4 regions of the Vibrio sp. 1402 genome follow, and region 2 is predicted to be linked to each of the others. Evidence: predicted binding sites of a transcription regulator. Region 2 holds the regulator's gene; each other region holds the start of a gene.
What was found. The regulator PurR, encoded in region 2, represses purine synthesis genes. The targets are predictions, from matches to a motif close to TNANGNAAACGTTTNCNTNA.
Positions count from the first base shown of each region.

Region 1: a site for PurR is predicted at 2,092-2,111, ahead of R7044_RS17910 (NCS2 family permease). Genes of this name have one in related genera too.
Region 3: a site for PurR is predicted at 1,863-1,882, ahead of purE (5-(carboxyamino)imidazole ribonucleotide mutase). Genes of this name have one in related genera too.
Region 4: a site for PurR is predicted at 1,605-1,624, ahead of R7044_RS06890 (uracil-xanthine permease family protein). Genes of this name have one in related genera too.

Region 1 is NZ_JAWOWE010000010.1:123,189-127,405, reverse strand. Features, by position in the region: gene tet(34) (oxytetracycline resistance phosphoribosyltransferase domain-containing protein Tet(34)) at 53-517, opposite strand; gene R7044_RS17910 (NCS2 family permease) at 782-2,071, opposite strand; gene R7044_RS17905 (aminoacyl-histidine dipeptidase) at 3,095-4,217, shown strand, end outside.
Region 2 is NZ_JAWOWE010000002.1:94,600-98,816, reverse strand. Features, by position in the region: gene torR (two-component system response regulator TorR) at 1-331, opposite strand, end outside; gene torD (molecular chaperone TorD) at 598-1,245, shown strand; gene purR (HTH-type transcriptional repressor PurR) at 1,714-2,718, shown strand; cyclic di-GMP riboswitch class I at 3,006-3,095, shown strand; gene R7044_RS03885 (TfoX/Sxy family DNA transformation protein) at 3,212-3,802, shown strand; gene R7044_RS03880 (TVP38/TMEM64 family protein) at 3,917-4,217, shown strand, end outside.
Region 3 is NZ_JAWOWE010000015.1:75,739-79,955, reverse strand. Features, by position in the region: gene aroE (shikimate dehydrogenase) at 1-129, opposite strand, end outside; gene hemF (oxygen-dependent coproporphyrinogen oxidase) at 231-1,148, opposite strand; gene R7044_RS21120 (L-threonylcarbamoyladenylate synthase) at 1,196-1,753, opposite strand; gene purE (5-(carboxyamino)imidazole ribonucleotide mutase) at 1,954-2,439, shown strand; gene R7044_RS21110 (5-(carboxyamino)imidazole ribonucleotide synthase) at 2,444-3,577, shown strand; gene R7044_RS21105 (type I DNA topoisomerase) at 3,641-4,210, opposite strand.
Region 4 is NZ_JAWOWE010000003.1:120,555-124,771, reverse strand. Features, by position in the region: gene recG (ATP-dependent DNA helicase RecG) at 1-1,559, shown strand, start outside; gene R7044_RS06890 (uracil-xanthine permease family protein) at 1,792-3,180, shown strand; gene envZ (two-component system sensor histidine kinase EnvZ) at 3,253-4,217, opposite strand, start outside.

The sequences.
Region 1 (4,217 bases), on a different contig from region 2:
ATAAAAAAAATGCCCCTATAAAGGGGCATTTCTCAATATTCTTTAACCGCGTTTATTTTTGCTTGCGGTTTACTGGCTCAGCATACTGGATTGACATATCCCAAGGCTGCTCGATCCAAGTGTCTTGAGCAATATCTACAACGTAATCATCCAGCAGCTCTTTGCCTGATGGTTTCGCACACACAGCGATCATTTTCGCTTTTGGATACATCTCACGTAGTTTGCGCGCTGTATCACCACTGTCTACTAGGTCTTCAACGATTAGGTAACCTTCGCCATCACCTTCAGGTGCTTTTAGTACCGTCATATCGCGCTGATGATCATGGTCGTAGCTTGAAATACAGATTGTATCAACGTAACGAATACCCAGTTCACGAGCCAAAATAGCGCCTGGAACCAAACCGCCGCGGCTTACCGCCCAAATTCCTTTCCATTGCTCAGCTGGCATTTGTTTCTCAGCCAGTTCACGGCAGTAAGTCTGCATTGCATCCCAAGTGATAATGAATTTTTTACTCATTGTAATAACCTAATAATTTGAAAATATGCATCCTCAAAATCTAGCGAAGTCACTCAAAAGCGGAATGCTCACTAACTTCTCCAAAATGTTTGGAGACGAGGATTTCAAGCTGCGCAAACGATTATTCTACCGAAACACACCGCTAATACCAACGGTGATATCAAAATTCTCTGCCTATTCCGCAGAAAAACCGTCTTCTGTGAACAACGTAAAAAAAGAAAAAGCCAGCGTGAATAAATCCACACTGGCTTTTTGCTCGAGAAATTAACCGACGAGGTATTTAACGATGAAGATGGCTGACATCACCCATACACTCATCGACACTTCACGGCCCTTACCGCTGAATAACTTGATCGCCGCGTATGCGATAAAGCCTAACGTGATACCTTCTGCAATCGAGAATGTTAGCGGCATAACTAAACAAGTCACAACAACTGGGGACGCTTCAGTTAGGTCACGCCAATCAATGCTTACTAGCCCAGACAGCATCAAGATCGCCACATAGAATAGCGCACCTGACGTTGCATAAGCAGGGATCATACCCGCAAGTGGTGAGAACAATAGAGCAAGTAGGAAGAGTACACCAACAACCACGGCTGTTAGACCAGTACGCCCACCCGCAGCTACACCAGAAACGCTTTCAATATAAGATGTCGTGTTGGAGGTACCAAGTAATGCACCTACTGACGTTGCTGTTGAGTCTGCAAGTAACGCTTTGTTTAAACGAGGGATGTTGCCATTCTCATCAGTTAGGCCTGCTTTTTGAGAAACGCCAACGAGCGTACCTGCGGTGTCAAATAAATCGACAAATAGGAAAGCAAATACGACGGAAATCATGCCTACTTCAAACAAACCAGAGAAATCCAGTTGCATGAAAGTTGGCGCAATGCTTGGTGGCGTTGACATAATACCGCCCCACTGCACATCACCAAATAGAAGACCAAGCGCTGTAACGCCAAGAATGGCGATCATCACCGCACCTTTCACACCACGGTGAACCAATGCAATCGTAAGAAAGAAACCAATCGCGGCCAATACAGATGGCAATGATGTGATCTCTCCCATAGAAACTAATGTCGCTGGGTTATCAACGACGATACCTGCATTTTTTAATGCGATAAACGCTAAGAAAAGACCAATACCAGCTGAAATACCTGTTCGTAGAGAATGCGGGATCGAGTTAATAATCCACTCACGGATCTTAAATACGCTTAAAAGAATGAACAGAAGGCCAGAAACAAATACAGCCGCTAACGCAACTTGCCACGTATAACCCATTCCCAATACAACAGAGTAAGTGAAAAATGCGTTCAGGCCCATTCCTGGTGCCTGTGCGATTGGGTAATTGGCAACAAATCCCATAATAAAACAGCCGATTGCGGCAGCAAGACAAGTCGCAACAAAAATGGCGCCACGGTCCATACCGGTATCCGACAGGATCGCTGGGTTTACAAAAATAATGTAAGCCATAGTTAGGAAGGTCGTAACACCTGCAATGATCTCAGTGCGCACATTTGTGCCATTTTCACTGAGTTTAAAAAGCCTCTCGAGCATGATCGAATCCTGTAAAGGTAAAAAGTAAACGGTTGCGTAATCGATTGGCGGGAATTATAAAGTTATCAAATAGCAAATTCTAGATAGAATCTTCACTCTAATGCGTTTTTTTTCTTTGGATATGAAACACATTCTCTAATCTATCAAAGCAAGCAAAGAAATATATTCTTATAAAACAATAGGTAACCCAGATAACACAGTTCTCTAAAAGAGAATAAAAACTGAGCAATGTACTAAACTTTCAGATGAAAAAGGCCCATTTTAAACATGGTATCTAACAGATTTGATGGAAAAGTCGATAAAACCGAAGAATGGGGAATAGAAGAAGGCTTTGATGGCAATAAGTGAGTCAGGAAGAGAAAATAGAGATAAAAAAACGCCACCCAATTTGGGTGGCGGTGAATCATGTCAGCACTATCACTGAAAAAAAATTCCAATTTATAGGGGTGAACAAACTGTTCGAGTCACATGCGTTGACTTCACTTAGTAGCCAAAGCTTGTTGGGTATACAAAGTTACCGGTGTAAACAGACTTGCTATTCCAGAACATTGTACTTGGTAAACCTTTCATAACTATCACCTTTTAAATCAATTAAACATTCGTTGATTTCTCGGTTCCTTGGAGGCGATAAAACGGACTCATCCTTTGAGCATTTCATTCTTCTCTCAGAAGCTGGTTACAAATATACCACCAAGAAATTTAATTACAAGCATTTTAGTGATTGAAATCACAAAAAATGCATAAATTGACCTTTATCAAAGTTTATGTGTAATTAAATTACAATTTTATGAATTAAAAAATAAAGCCACTTTCAGAATGTATGATAGAGAACACATAGTGCTTGTTATTGTATTCACAAACTGTGACAGTTCTGAGAGAAATCCTTGTGATCGCGACTACTCGTACTCCTTATCTGGTGGTATGCTAACGGCAATTTGAAGGCCAAATCGTCTAGCATTTAATGCTACCTTGACAATATTTTTACGGTATATATTTGGCAAAGCACATCAAAAGGAGTCCTCCGTGTCTGAGTTCCATTCTGAGATCAGTACCTTATCACCTGCTCCACTTTGGCAGTTTTTCGATAAGATTTGTTCAATCCCTCATCCATCGAAACATGAAGAAGCATTAGCACAGTACATTATCAACTGGGCAACAGAGCAAGGCTTTGACGTTCGCCGTGATCCAACCGGTAACGTGTTCATCAAAAAGCCCGCGACACCAGGAATGGAAAATAAGAAGGCTGTTGTACTTCAAGCACACATCGACATGGTGCCGCAGAAAAACGAAGACACTGAACACGACTTCACCAAAGATCCAATCCAACCTTACATCGATGGCGAATGGGTAACTGCGAAAGGCACGACGCTTGGTGCAGATAACGGTATTGGTATGGCTTCTTGCCTTGCTGTATTGGCATCTAAAGATATTAAGCACGGTCCACTCGAAGTTCTGCTGACGATTGATGAAGAAGCAGGCATGACTGGCGCATTTGGCCTTGAAGCTGGTTGGTTAGAGGGTGAGATTCTTCTAAATACAGACTCTGAGCAAGAAGGCGAAGTCTACATGGGTTGTGCAGGTGGCGTTGATGGCACCATGACTTTCGATATTTCTCGAGAATCAACGCCTGCAGGTTTTGTAACACGCCAACTGACGCTGAAAGGCCTAAAAGGTGGTCACTCAGGTTGTGACATTCACACAGGTCGCGGTAATGCCAACAAATTACTTGGTCGTTTCCTTGCCGGTCATGCTCAAGAGCTTGATTTACGTTTAGTCGAATTCCGTGGTGGTAGCTTACGTAATGCAATCCCTCGCGAAGCGTTTGTTACTGTCGCGCTTCCTGTCGAAAACCAAGACAAGCTTGCTGAGCTGTTCAACCACTACACTGAGCTGCTTAAAACTGAATTGGGTAAAATCGAAACAGGTATCGTAACCTTTAATGAAGTGATCACGACTGACGCCCAAGTATTTTCAATCGCCGATCAGCAACGATTCATTGCGGCACTTAACGCTTGTCCAAACGGCGTAATCCGTATGAGTGATGAGGTGGAAGGCGTTGTTGAAACTTCTCTAAACGTTGGTGTGATCAGCACAGAAGAAAATAAAGTCACCGTGCTTTGCTTGATTCGTTCTCTCATTGACTCTG
Region 2 (4,217 bases):
CTAACAGCTCTCTCAGTTCAAAAGGTTTTGTCACATAATCGTCAGCACCCATTTCTAGGCCTACGATTTTATCAATGCTATCCGTGCGTCCTGTTACTAATATGATACCAATATCCGATTGGCTACGTAACTCACGAGTAAGCATCAGGCCGTCTTCACCAGGCAGGTTAATATCCAGCATGATCAGGTCTACATCGCCCGCTTGCAAAACTTCACGCATTTCTGCGCCACTCTCTGCTTCGCTGACTTGGTAGCCCTCATTTTGGAAATATCCCGCAAGCTTACTACGAGTTACAACATCATCTTCTACGACTAATACGTGATAGCTCATTTACACCACTTTTCTGTCTTCTTATTATCCAAGACGTATTCTATTCATAACTAGTAACATTTCTAGTCATAGATACATTAAAACGCAAGATTTAGCGTTTTTATTGATTCAAAACAAGCTTGCCCATTGCTATTAATAAACGGTCATTTTTGACCATAAAACATAACAATTATAGTTACTGCTATTCATTTTAATTGATTACACTTAGGGGATATCCCTAATTGACTTTGTGATGCATGACTTGAAGCATCATTCAGGAGCCCAAAATGCAAGAAGTGAAAGCTTTTAATGAAAAACGCGCTGAAATTTACTGGTGGTTTTCGAGCTTGTTCGCAAAAGAACTAACAGAGAAAGAATTGGAAGCCTATCACAGTGTTGAAATTCGCAGTTTTCTCGCAGGTTTAGGTGAAAATGAGTCGCTGAAACCAGCTGTTGATAGCCTAGTTGATGCATTGAATCGGTTACAAGATCGTGAAGATGCACAACTAGAGCTTGCAGCTGACTTTTGTGAACTGTTTTTGAAGACAGAAAAATACGGCGCTCTTCCTTACGCATCCATGTACATTGGTGAATCAGGTTTACTGAATGACAAGCCAGCTGAGGAAATGGAAAAGTTGATGGCTGAATTTGGCGTTCAAGTAGACGAAAACCTAAAGGAACCTGCGGATCACTTAGCCGTTGAGCTCGACTTTCTCGGGAACATGATTATCCGCTCAAACGAGCTTGAACAAGAAAAACACATGGAAGAAGCCTTCGTTAAACAAAACGACTTTATCCAGCAACAATTGATGTCTTGGTTACCTCAGTTTTCAGACAAATGTAAAAAATTCGACGAATTTGGATTTTACTCGAGTGTCGCGAAACTATTAGTTGCATTTTGTAAACTAGACAGCGCCTACCTTCTTGGGGAATAATTGCCGCCTATTTTTAGGGAGCCTGCCTATCGGGCTTCCTGTATGCCTGAAAGTGACCAATTGTAAGTAACTTGGGTATAATATTCGTTTGCCTTAACTTAGCGCAAAGACGCTTGGTTATTTAGCAGTCAAAATGTGACTTCAAATACACAAATCTCTTGCTGAAAACATTGCTAGTCAGTCCACATAGGGCTAAAATGTGAGCGCAAACGATTAAATATGATTTATATGTAAACCGCTGAAATATAGCGGTTTTTGTGTTTTCTTAACAGGTTGATGGCAATTTCTCATCAGATAGAAAAAAGATAAAATTCATCGACCGATGCTGCTACGCACCCTTTTGTCGCACTTGGATCAACCGCTGCCGAGACACTTAGCGCCAATTTTAGATTGCTAGGTGTGAAACCATTAGAGCATCAGGTACATCCAATACGACATATTTCAGTAGCTCGATACAGGACACCATTTATGGCCACGATAAAAGACGTTGCTCGCTTAGCCGGCGTTTCCACTACGACAGTTTCGCACGTTATCAATAAAACGCGTTTCGTTGCAGAAGCAACGCAAGAAAAAGTAATGAAAGCCGTTGACGAGCTGAATTACGCGCCAAGTGCCGTTGCACGCAGCCTAAAATGCAACTCAACTCGTACGATTGGCATGTTAGTAACTCAATCAACTAACCTATTTTTCTCAGAAGTGATTGATGGCGTTGAGAGCTACTGTTACCGCCAAGGCTATACTCTGATTTTATGTAACACAGGCGGGATTTACGAAAAACAACGCGATTACATTCGTATGCTGGCTGAAAAGCGCGTTGATGGCATCCTAGTGATGTGTTCTGACTTAACCGAAGAACTAAAAGAGATGCTTGACCGTCATGCGGACATTCCTAAAGTGGTCATGGATTGGGGCCCAGAGAGCTCACAAGCAGACAAGATCATGGATAACTCAGAAGAAGGTGGCTACATTGCAACCAAACATCTGATTGACAATGGTCATACGGATATCGCTTGTCTAAGCGGTCATTTTGAAAAGCTTGCTTGCCAAGAGCGCATTGCAGGTTTCCGTCGCGCAATGAGCGAAGCGAACCTAGCTGTAAATGAAGACTGGATCCTTGAAGGTAACTTTGAATGTGATACGGCCGTATTAGTTGCAGATAAAATTACCGCAATGGACAAGCGCCCGACGGCGGTATTCTGTTTTAACGACACAATGGCTCTAGGCCTAATGAGCCGCTTGCAACAAAACGGGATCAAAATTCCTGAAGATATTTCAGTGATCGGCTACGACAACATCGAGCTTGCGGAATACTTCTCTCCACCGCTAACGACTATCCACCAACCTAAACGTCGTGTTGGTAAAAATGCATTCGAAATTCTACTTGAGCGTATCAAAGATAAAGAACACGAAAAACGAATTTTCGAGATGCAACCTGAGCTTGTAATTCGAAATACTGTGAAGAAAATGAACTAAATTTCACTGTATTTAACCGTGTTAAATAAGCGCTCTACAGGGGCGCTTATTTTTTTGGAAAAATTAAGCATTCTCTAATACTTCACACCACTCTAATAACAATTGACTAACGTTAACTCCCTGTTTTATATAAATGTAATATATATTAAGAACTCCTTTTCAAAGGCCAATTTGCACCTTTCCATATGCAAAATAGAGCATTCAATCTATCATTTTTATTGAACCGAAATCACACTTTTAACGCTAAACCGTGATGTTAATTCAATATAAGAAGTATGCTCATTGTGTCACGCACAGGGCAAACCATTCGAAAGAGTGGGACGCAAAGCCTCCGGCCTGAACCATATTACGATATGGAAGGTAGCGGGGTTACCGATGGCAAGTGTGTAAGCAATGACTTTACTCTGTAATGACATTGTTTTTACGCATGTTTGCTACTCTCTCGGACCTGACTTTTGGTGGCGTAATATTAATTACACCGAGATAACAAAACATGGATAAACCGATACTCAAAGACTCTATGAAGCTATTTGAGGCACTTGGTAATATCAAGTCGCGCTCAATGTTTGGTGGCTTCGGACTATTCGCTGATGAAACAATGTTTGCACTAGTGGTAAACAATCAGCTTCATATCAGAGCAGACCAAAAAACTTCATCTGACTTCGAGAAACAAGGGCTAAAGCCTTACGTTTATAAAAAACGTGGCTTTCCAGTCGTTACAAAGTACTACGCTATTTCCAGCGATTTATGGGAATCAAGCGAACGCTTAATCGAAGTAGCGAATCAATCATTGAAAAAGGCAAAGCTTGAGAAAGAACAGCAAGCAAGTACAAAGCCTAACCGTTTGAAAGATTTGCCTAACTTACGACTGGCTACCGAGCGCATGCTAAAAAAAGCCGGCATCGAATCCGTAGAGAAGCTTGAAGAGGAAGGTGCGCTTAACGCCTATAAAGCGATAAGAGATACGCACTCTGCAACCGTCAACATTGAGTTGCTATGGGCACTAGAAGGTGCTATCAACGGCACTCATTGGAGTGTGGTACCTCAAGCTCGCCGAGATGAGTTGATGAACGGCCTCCAATAAAAGTCGGCCTAAAAACTATCTTGTAAAACCGCAGTCTAATCTGCGGTTTTTTTGTGAAATTTTTTCGGTTTTCCTACTGTCTTATTACATATATCCCAAATTGGAATCAAAATTATGAATAAGAAACTGATATTAGGTCTCATCCTACTAGCGGCTATCGTCTTTTTAGGTATTAACTTTGGCCAGTATTTAACCTTAGAGAATGCAAAAGCCCAACAAGAAGCACTAACTACATACATCGATCAGAATTTTGTATTCTCGGCTGCGATTTACTTTTTTACCTACATTGCAATTACCGCTTTTTCTATCCCAGGAGCGGCAGTAGTCACCTTACTTGGTGCAGCCTTATTTGGTTTTTGGACAAGCTTGCTACTGGTTTCTTTCGCTAGCACTATGGGGGCAACACTGGCCTTCT
Region 3 (4,217 bases), on a different contig from region 2:
AGGTGCACTTTCTGCGGTATACACCAAAGATTGATTAGTTTGACGAGCAAACAAGGTGTGAATGAATGGCGACTTACTGTGTCCGATAGGATTACCAAACACGGCATAGCGATCGATTTGCTGGGTCATTTCCTTACCTTTGTTCCTTACTTAGATATAGAGAAAACAGGGCCACCTGATTACAGATGACCCTATCACTATCTATCTATATAGAAAAGGAGATTCCGTGCTTACCACTCTCGGGGCGTTAGGTATCGCTCGTAAAGTTCAGCTTCTGGCGATCCCGCTTCTGGCTCGTAGCAGTACTCCCAGCGAGCGAGCGGCGGCATTGACATCAGAATCGACTCAGTACGCCCACCACTTTGTAAACCAAATAAGGTGCCACGGTCATACACTAAGTTGAACTCTACGTAACGGCCGCGACGATATAGTTGGAATTCACGCTCACGCTCACCATACTTGAACTCTTTACGACGAGAAACGATCGGCAAGTAAGCCTGGCAATAGCCTTCACCCACTGCTTTGATGTAAGCAAAACACTTATCAAATTCCCACTGGTTTAGATCATCAAAGAACAAACCGCCAACACCGCGAGTTTCATTACGATGTGGTAGGAAGAAGTATTTGTCACACCATGCTTTATGCTCTTGGTAAACATCGTCACCAAATGGCGCACAAAGCAGTTTTGCAGTGTCGTGCCATGATTGGCAATCTTCTTCAAATGGATAGAACGGCGTTAGGTCAAAACCACCACCAAACCACCAAATTGGGTCTTCGCCATCTTTTTCTGCAATAAAGAAGCGGACATTGGCGTGTGAAGTCGGTACATAAGGGTTTTTAGGGTGAATAACCAAAGAAACACCCATCGCTTCAAAACGACGACCCGCTAGCTCTGGGCGATGCGCTGTCGCAGATGCTGGCATTTCTTTCCCTTCCACATGCGAGAAGTTCACGCCTCCCTGCTCGAAAACAAGGCCATCACGCAAAACACGTGAGCGACCACCGCCACCCAGACGCTCTCCTTTTTCACGTTGCCATGCATCTTCGACAAAGACGGCCTTTCCATCTTCTTGTTCTAACTGCTGACAAATGGAGTCCTGAAGTGACATCAAGAACTGCTTTACGGCGTGCTTATCGATCGCTGACATACGTTATTACCTATTACGTGAAACCTAATGATGGCTGGCTAGCAGGGTTAACCCTGTCTTAATATTTGTGAAGTTTTGGCGTCACGAATCTCGCTGGGTTTATCACGACCGCTGGTCTCGCCACGAAGAATGGCGACCAGCTTATCACCCAACTGCTCTTCGACTTCTTCCGTGGTCATACACGGTGGTAAGCTGGAGAGATTCGCGCTGGTAGAGGTTAACGGCTTTCCGAATGCATTACACATTTTTTGCACCAAAGGATGATCAGTCACACGAACCGCAATTGAATCAAACTGCCCTGAAACCCAGTTGGATACTTTATCGCTCGCTGGCATGATCCAAGTGTATGGGCCTGGCCAAGTGGCATGAACAGTCTGTAATTGTTCTTCAGTCAACTGAGATTCATCAATATAAGGCAAAAGCTGATCATAACTTGCCGCGATTAGAATCAGCCCTTTTTCTACCGGACGCTGCTTGAGCTCTAATAGCTTTTGAATTGCTTCTGGGTTATCTGGATCACATCCGACACCAAAAACCCCTTCTGTTGGATAGGCAATCACTTCGCCTTGCTTGAGTGCGTTGAGCACTTGTTCAAAGTTATCCACCGATTACTTCCTATTTGTTTGACTGTGTTGTTTTCACTAAGTGTACAAATATTCACTCTCAGACACTAAAGCAATTTTTTTATAAAATGTATCAATAGCGCCAACAACAAGACGCAAACGTTTGCTTGAGATAAAAATCCCCGTATAATGCGCACAAATTTATAGCTCACCTAATTTTTTGCAGCTTAAAGGAGTTTGAGATGAAAGTCGGTATCATCATGGGTTCTAAATCCGATTGGCCAACCATGAAACTAGCAGCGGACATGCTAGATCAATTTGGCGTGCCTTACGAAACAAAAGTCGTGTCAGCACACCGAACTCCTCAATTACTGGCTGACTACGCTAGTGGCGCAAAAGAACGCGGCATCAAAGTTATCATCGCAGGCGCAGGTGGTGCAGCCCACCTACCAGGTATGGCGGCGGCGTTTACTAGTTTGCCAGTGCTTGGGGTTCCCGTTCAGTCTCGTGCACTGAAAGGTATGGATTCACTGCTCTCTATTGTACAGATGCCAAAGGGAGTTGCGGTTGGTACATTGGCGATTGGCGAAGCGGGCGCAGCAAACGCCGGTATCCTAGCAGCGCAAATCCTAGGCACTCATGATGAAAACATCATGGCGAAGGTAGAAGCATTCCGTAATGAGCAAACGGAAACAGTTCTCGCAAATCCAAACCCTGCAGAGGATTAATCAGATGCATGTACTGGTTCTTGGTGCGGGTCAGTTGGCTCGTATGATGTCTCTGGCTGGTGCGCCACTGAATATTCAAATTTCAGCTTACGATGTCAGCAGCGGTGATGTCGTTCACCCTTTAACTCAACAGGTACTTGGCCATGGCTTGGAAAATGCGATTACGCAAGTTGATGTGATTACTGCCGAGTTCGAGCATATTCCACATGACGTGCTAAAGGTTTGCGAAGCGAGCGGCAAGTTCCTACCAAGTACGCAAGCCATCAAAGCAGGTGGTGATCGCCGTATTGAAAAAGCACTGCTTGATGATGCTGGCGTGCGCAACGCGAAATACTACGTCATTGAAACTCGTGAAGACTTTGAGCGCGCAATTGAACACGTTGGTATGCCAATGGTTCTGAAAAGTGCATTGGGTGGCTACGATGGTAAAGGCCAATGGCGCTTAAAAGAAGCTTCTCAAGTCGACGACATTTGGACTGAGATGGCAGAGTGCATCGCGGCAACACCAACTCAAGCGATTGTTGCTGAAGAGTTTGTTCCTTTTAACCGCGAAGTATCACTAGTTGGTGCTCGAAGCAAAGATGGAAATGTGGAAGTGTACCCTCTGGCAGAGAATGTTCACACCAACGGTGTATTGAGTCTTTCTACTGCGATTGATGCGCCAGAGTTACAGGAACAAGCAAAGCAAATGTTCACGGCTGTCGCAGATAGCCTAGATTACGTTGGCGTATTAGCGCTTGAGTTCTTTGATGTCGATGGGGCACTTTTAGTGAATGAGATTGCTCCACGCGTGCACAACTCTGGTCACTGGACACAGCAAGGTGCAGAAACGTGTCAGTTTGAAAACCATCTGCGCGCAGTATGCGGCTTACCATTAGGTAGTACGAAATTGGTTCGTGAAACCTCAATGGTGAATATTCTTGGTGAAGATACGTTGCCAGAAACGCTGCTCGCCATGGATGGTTGTCACATCCATTGGTACGGCAAAGAGAAGCGCGAAGGGCGCAAAATGGGTCACATCAACGTATGCGGTGACTACCCAGGAGAGTTGCACCGTAGGTTGTGCGCTCTCGCGAAGGTCTTAGATCCAATGACATTCCCAGCCGTGCACGAGTTTGCGAAACAAGCACAACGCTAAAATCTAGCCCCAAAAACCACAAAGGGTCGCACGATGCGACCCTTTTTAATTCCTTTGATGTATTTACCCTTGTTGAGTGTGCTGGCACTTACGGTTGGCACATTGCAATTTCACACCACTGGCGAGTTTCTTCTCCACCAACAACGTAAAACCACATTCTTCGCACCTCCCCTTTACCGGAGGGAGATTCACTGCAAATTTGCATTTAGGGTAGTTATCACATGCGTAGAAAGTTTTACCAAAACGCGTCTTACGTTCAACTAAATGACCTTTACCGCATTCAGGACACGCGTGGTGCTCTTGCGACTGCTTTTCTGGCTCAGGTTGATTAATCGACTCAATATGATGACAAGCCGGGTAATGGCTACAACCAACGAACATACCGTAGCGCCCTTGGCGGAGAACCAACTCATTGCCACACTCAGGACAAGGCACACCCAACTCTTTCACGATGTGCCCATCATTGCTGTGTAGCGGTTTAATGTAATCACAGCTTGGGTAATGGTTACAGCCGAGAAATGGGCCATGTTTTCCGTGCTTGAGAGTCAGCTCACCACCACATTTTGGACACGGCTCGTGTTCCAAAGCGTGTTCATGGGCAGAGAAAAGGGTGTTGTCGATTTTACTACTCATACTTACC
Region 4 (4,217 bases), on a different contig from region 2:
ATAAAACCGCAGTGCAGGAATTACTTCCAGCTGGGTTGTATGACCATCAAATCACGATGTCGCAAGCGCTGCACACCATTCATCGCCCACCACCAACCATTAATTTAGATGAGTTTGACGAAGGCAAACATCCTGCCCAAATCCGCTTAATTATGGAAGAATTGCTAGCACAAAACTTATCGATGCTGGCGGTGCGTAGCAAAGGTCAGAAGGATTCAGCGCTACCTCTCGGTCCTTGTAATAAACTAAAAACGCAGCTTTTAGCCCAACTGCCTTTCTCTCCTACAAACGCTCAAACCCGAGTAGTACAAGAGATTGAAGCCGATCTAGAAAAACCGCACCCAATGATGCGATTAGTGCAAGGCGATGTTGGTTCGGGGAAAACGTTGGTTGCCGCTTTGGCCGCTGTTAGAGCCATTGAGCATGGCCATCAGGTGGCACTCATGGCGCCAACCGAACTATTGGCCGAGCAACACGCTATCAACTTCGCAAACTGGTTTGAAACCATGGGCATTCAAGTCGGTTGGTTAGCGGGTAAACTCAAAGGTAAGGCAAAGGAAGCCGAGCTGGCTCGTATTGCCAGTGGTGAAGCACAAATGGTAGTGGGTACTCACGCGCTATTCCAAGAGCACGTTGAATTTCATCACCTTGCTTTGGTCATCATTGATGAACAGCACCGCTTCGGTGTCCATCAGCGATTAGAATTGCGTGAAAAAGGCGCAAAACAAGGCGCCTACCCACATCAGTTGATCATGACGGCGACGCCTATTCCTCGCACCTTAGCTATGACCGCTTACGCCGATCTGGAAACTTCCGTGATTGACGAGCTACCACCGGGTCGAACGCCGATTCAAACCGTTGCCATTCCAGATACAAAACGTGACGACATCGTCGAGCGTGTCCGAAATGCCTGCTTAAACGAAGGCAAGCAGGCATATTGGGTGTGTACTCTGATTGATGAGTCGGAAGTATTAGAAGCGCAAGCCGCGGCAGATACCGCTGAAGAGCTTCAACGTAAGCTACCGGACGTAAAAATTGGTCTAGTACACGGACGAATGAAGCCGGCAGAGAAACAAGCGGTGATGCAAGATTTCAAAGACAATAAACTGCATTTGCTGGTCGCAACGACAGTGATTGAAGTTGGTGTGGATGTGCCAAACTCTAGCTTGATGATCATAGAAAACCCTGAACGTCTTGGTTTGGCACAATTACACCAGTTAAGAGGTCGCGTGGGCCGAGGTTCCGTTGCTAGCCATTGTGTGCTGCTGTACCACTCTCCGCTGTCAAAAACCGCGCAAAAACGTCTCGGAGTACTACGTGAAAGTAACGATGGCTTCGTCATTGCGCAGAAAGACCTAGAAATTCGTGGCCCTGGAGAACTATTGGGTACAAAGCAGACAGGTCTTGCTGATTTCAAAATCGCAGACTTAGTTCGAGATCAACGCCTGATTCCCGAAGTTCAGCGTATTGCGCGTCATATTCATGACAATTACCCGACTAACGCAACAGCGATTATCGATCGCTGGTTGGGTGAGCGGGATATTTACTCCAAAGCGTAATGATTGAAAGCGAGCCAAATGGCTCGTTTTTTAATGCGCCAAAAACAAAGCAAACGTTTGCTTTTTGAGTAAATCTCTCTATAATCGCGCACAAATTTTTAAGTGTGTTAGATCACACTCCACCAACCTGAGTTGACTCTGATTAACAGCAATCACAGGTAACGACGTCAACTCCACCCTGCTCTCCCATTCAGCGAGAACTAGGGAAATATTGCGACTAGCGAGACAAACAATGACAACTTCAAACCGATCTTCGGAACTGGTCTATCAACTCAACGATCGACCACCTTTGCCTCAAACCATTTTTGCCGCACTTCAGCACTTATTGGCGATGTTCGTCGCGGTTATCACTCCCTCACTGATCATCTGTCAGTCTTTGGGTGTACCAGCAGACCAAACGAATACCATCATCAGCATGTCTTTGTTTGCGTCAGGCGTGTCTTCGTTTATTCAAATTCGCACCGTTGGCCCAATTGGCTCTGGTTTGCTCTCTGTTCAAGGCACCAGCTTTAACTTTTTAGGTCCTATTATTGGAGCAGGCCTATCGCTGAAAGCCGGTGGAGCAGACATCAGCACCATGATGGCTGCCATTTTTGGTACGATTTTAGTCGCATCATTTGCAGAAATTTTCCTATCTCGCGTATTGGATCATGCCCGCCGAATCATCACTCCGCTCGTTTCAGGCATCGTCGTCACTCTTATCGGTCTCACACTGATTCAAGTCGGCTTAGTATCAATGGGCGGTGGCTACGCAGCATTAAATGAAGGAACCTTCGGCAGCTTAGACAAACTTGCTCTGGCTGGGACGGTACTTGGATTAATTGTGATTTTAAACCGCTCGAAAAACCCATACATCCGTGTGGCTTCAATCGTGATTGCGATGCTAGTGGGCTACATCATGGCGTATTTTATGGGGATGGTAGATACTTCTCAGCTAGGCGCAACTGAGATCGTAGCACTGCCCGTACCAATGCAATATGGCTTATCGTTTGACTGGTCTCTGTTCATTCCGCTGGTACTGATTTTCTTTATTACCGCACTAGAGGCCATCGGTGATATTACCGCAACATCTGAAGTGTCTGGTGAGCCAGTAAAAGGCCCAGTGTACATGAAACGCATTAAGGGCGGTGTGTTAGCAGACGGCTTAAACTCTGCAATCGCAGCCGTTTTCAACAGCTTCCCGAACTCAACGTTTAGCCAGAATAACGGCATCATCATGCTAACAGGAGTCGCGAGCCGCTACGTGGGTTACTTTATTTCAGGCATGTTAGTGATTCTTGGCTTGTTTCCTGGCGTCGCTAGCTTTGTTCAGTTGATTCCTGAGCCAGTACTTGGCGGCGCAACGATTGTCATGTTTGGTACGATTGCTGCCGCTGGTGTGCGTATTATCTCTCGTGTTGAGCTCGATCGCCGCGCAATTCTGATCATGGCCTTATCCTTCTCAATGGGACTTGGTATCGCACAAAAACCAGAGATCCTGCAATTTATGCCAGAATTTATTAAGAGTATTTTCTCAACTGGTGTTGCAGCAGGTGGCATCACAGCGATCATTTTAAATCTACTTCTGCCAGAGAAACTGGAAGACGAAGATGAACTTCCTCAGGAAGTGAAAGAGTCTTAAGATTATTGAGAATAAGAAAAGCCCAACCTATTTAGGTTGGGCTTTTTGTTTGAAAGGGTGCGGGCCATCGACTTACTTGGTAGGAAAGCTGATTTGAGCGATTAAACCGCCTTCACTGCGATTACGCATCACTACAGAGCCTGAATGCTGGCTGATTATACGCTTCACAATCGCCAACCCTAGCCCAGTGCCTTCACTACCGCGAGCGGTGTCACCACGCGTAAAGGGTTCAAATAACCTCGCGATTTGAGAATGCTCGATACCCGGTCCGTTGTCCTCTACTGAAATCCACACTAGCTGCTTATCTGCTGTCACACCAGTGCTGATTTTGACCCAGCCATTACCATAACGTAGCGCATTCACAACTAAGTTACTGATCGCCCTCTTAATCGCAATCGCGCTTCCTTTGGCTGGCGGCAAGTTAAGATTAAGATCTGTTTCAATTTCAACCTCATAACCACCTTCAGAACTGGCGACGTCACTGGCAATCGTACTGATATCAACCGCTTCAAACGATTCTTGGTTCACCGGTTTGAGATAATCCATAAACTGACTGATGATCTCATTGCATTCTTCCGTATCGCTAATGATCCCCTCCGCAAGATAGCTGTCCTCAGGAGACATCATTTCTGTCGCTAGGCGAATACGCGTCAGAGGCGTTCGTAAGTCATGGCTAATCCCCGCCATTAATAAGGCTCGGTCTTCTTCTAGCTCTTGAATACCTTTCGACATTTGATTAAAGGCTCGAGTTACAGAGCGAATCTCCGATGCGCCTTTCTCTGCTAAGGGGGGCGGGATTTCGCCTCGACCGACGTCTTTCGCGGCTCTCTCTAAAGCCAAAAGTGGACGGTTTTGCAAACGAATAAACAACCAACCACCAGCAATGATCAGCAGCGCCATAATCAAACTGTTACGAAACAGCGGTGCAAAATCTTCTTCTTGCAGCTCAGATAACGGAATACGAATGATGGAGTTCGGCAACTTTTCGATGTGCATCCACAAAATGTAACTTTCATCGCCAAGCAATAAGCGTACTT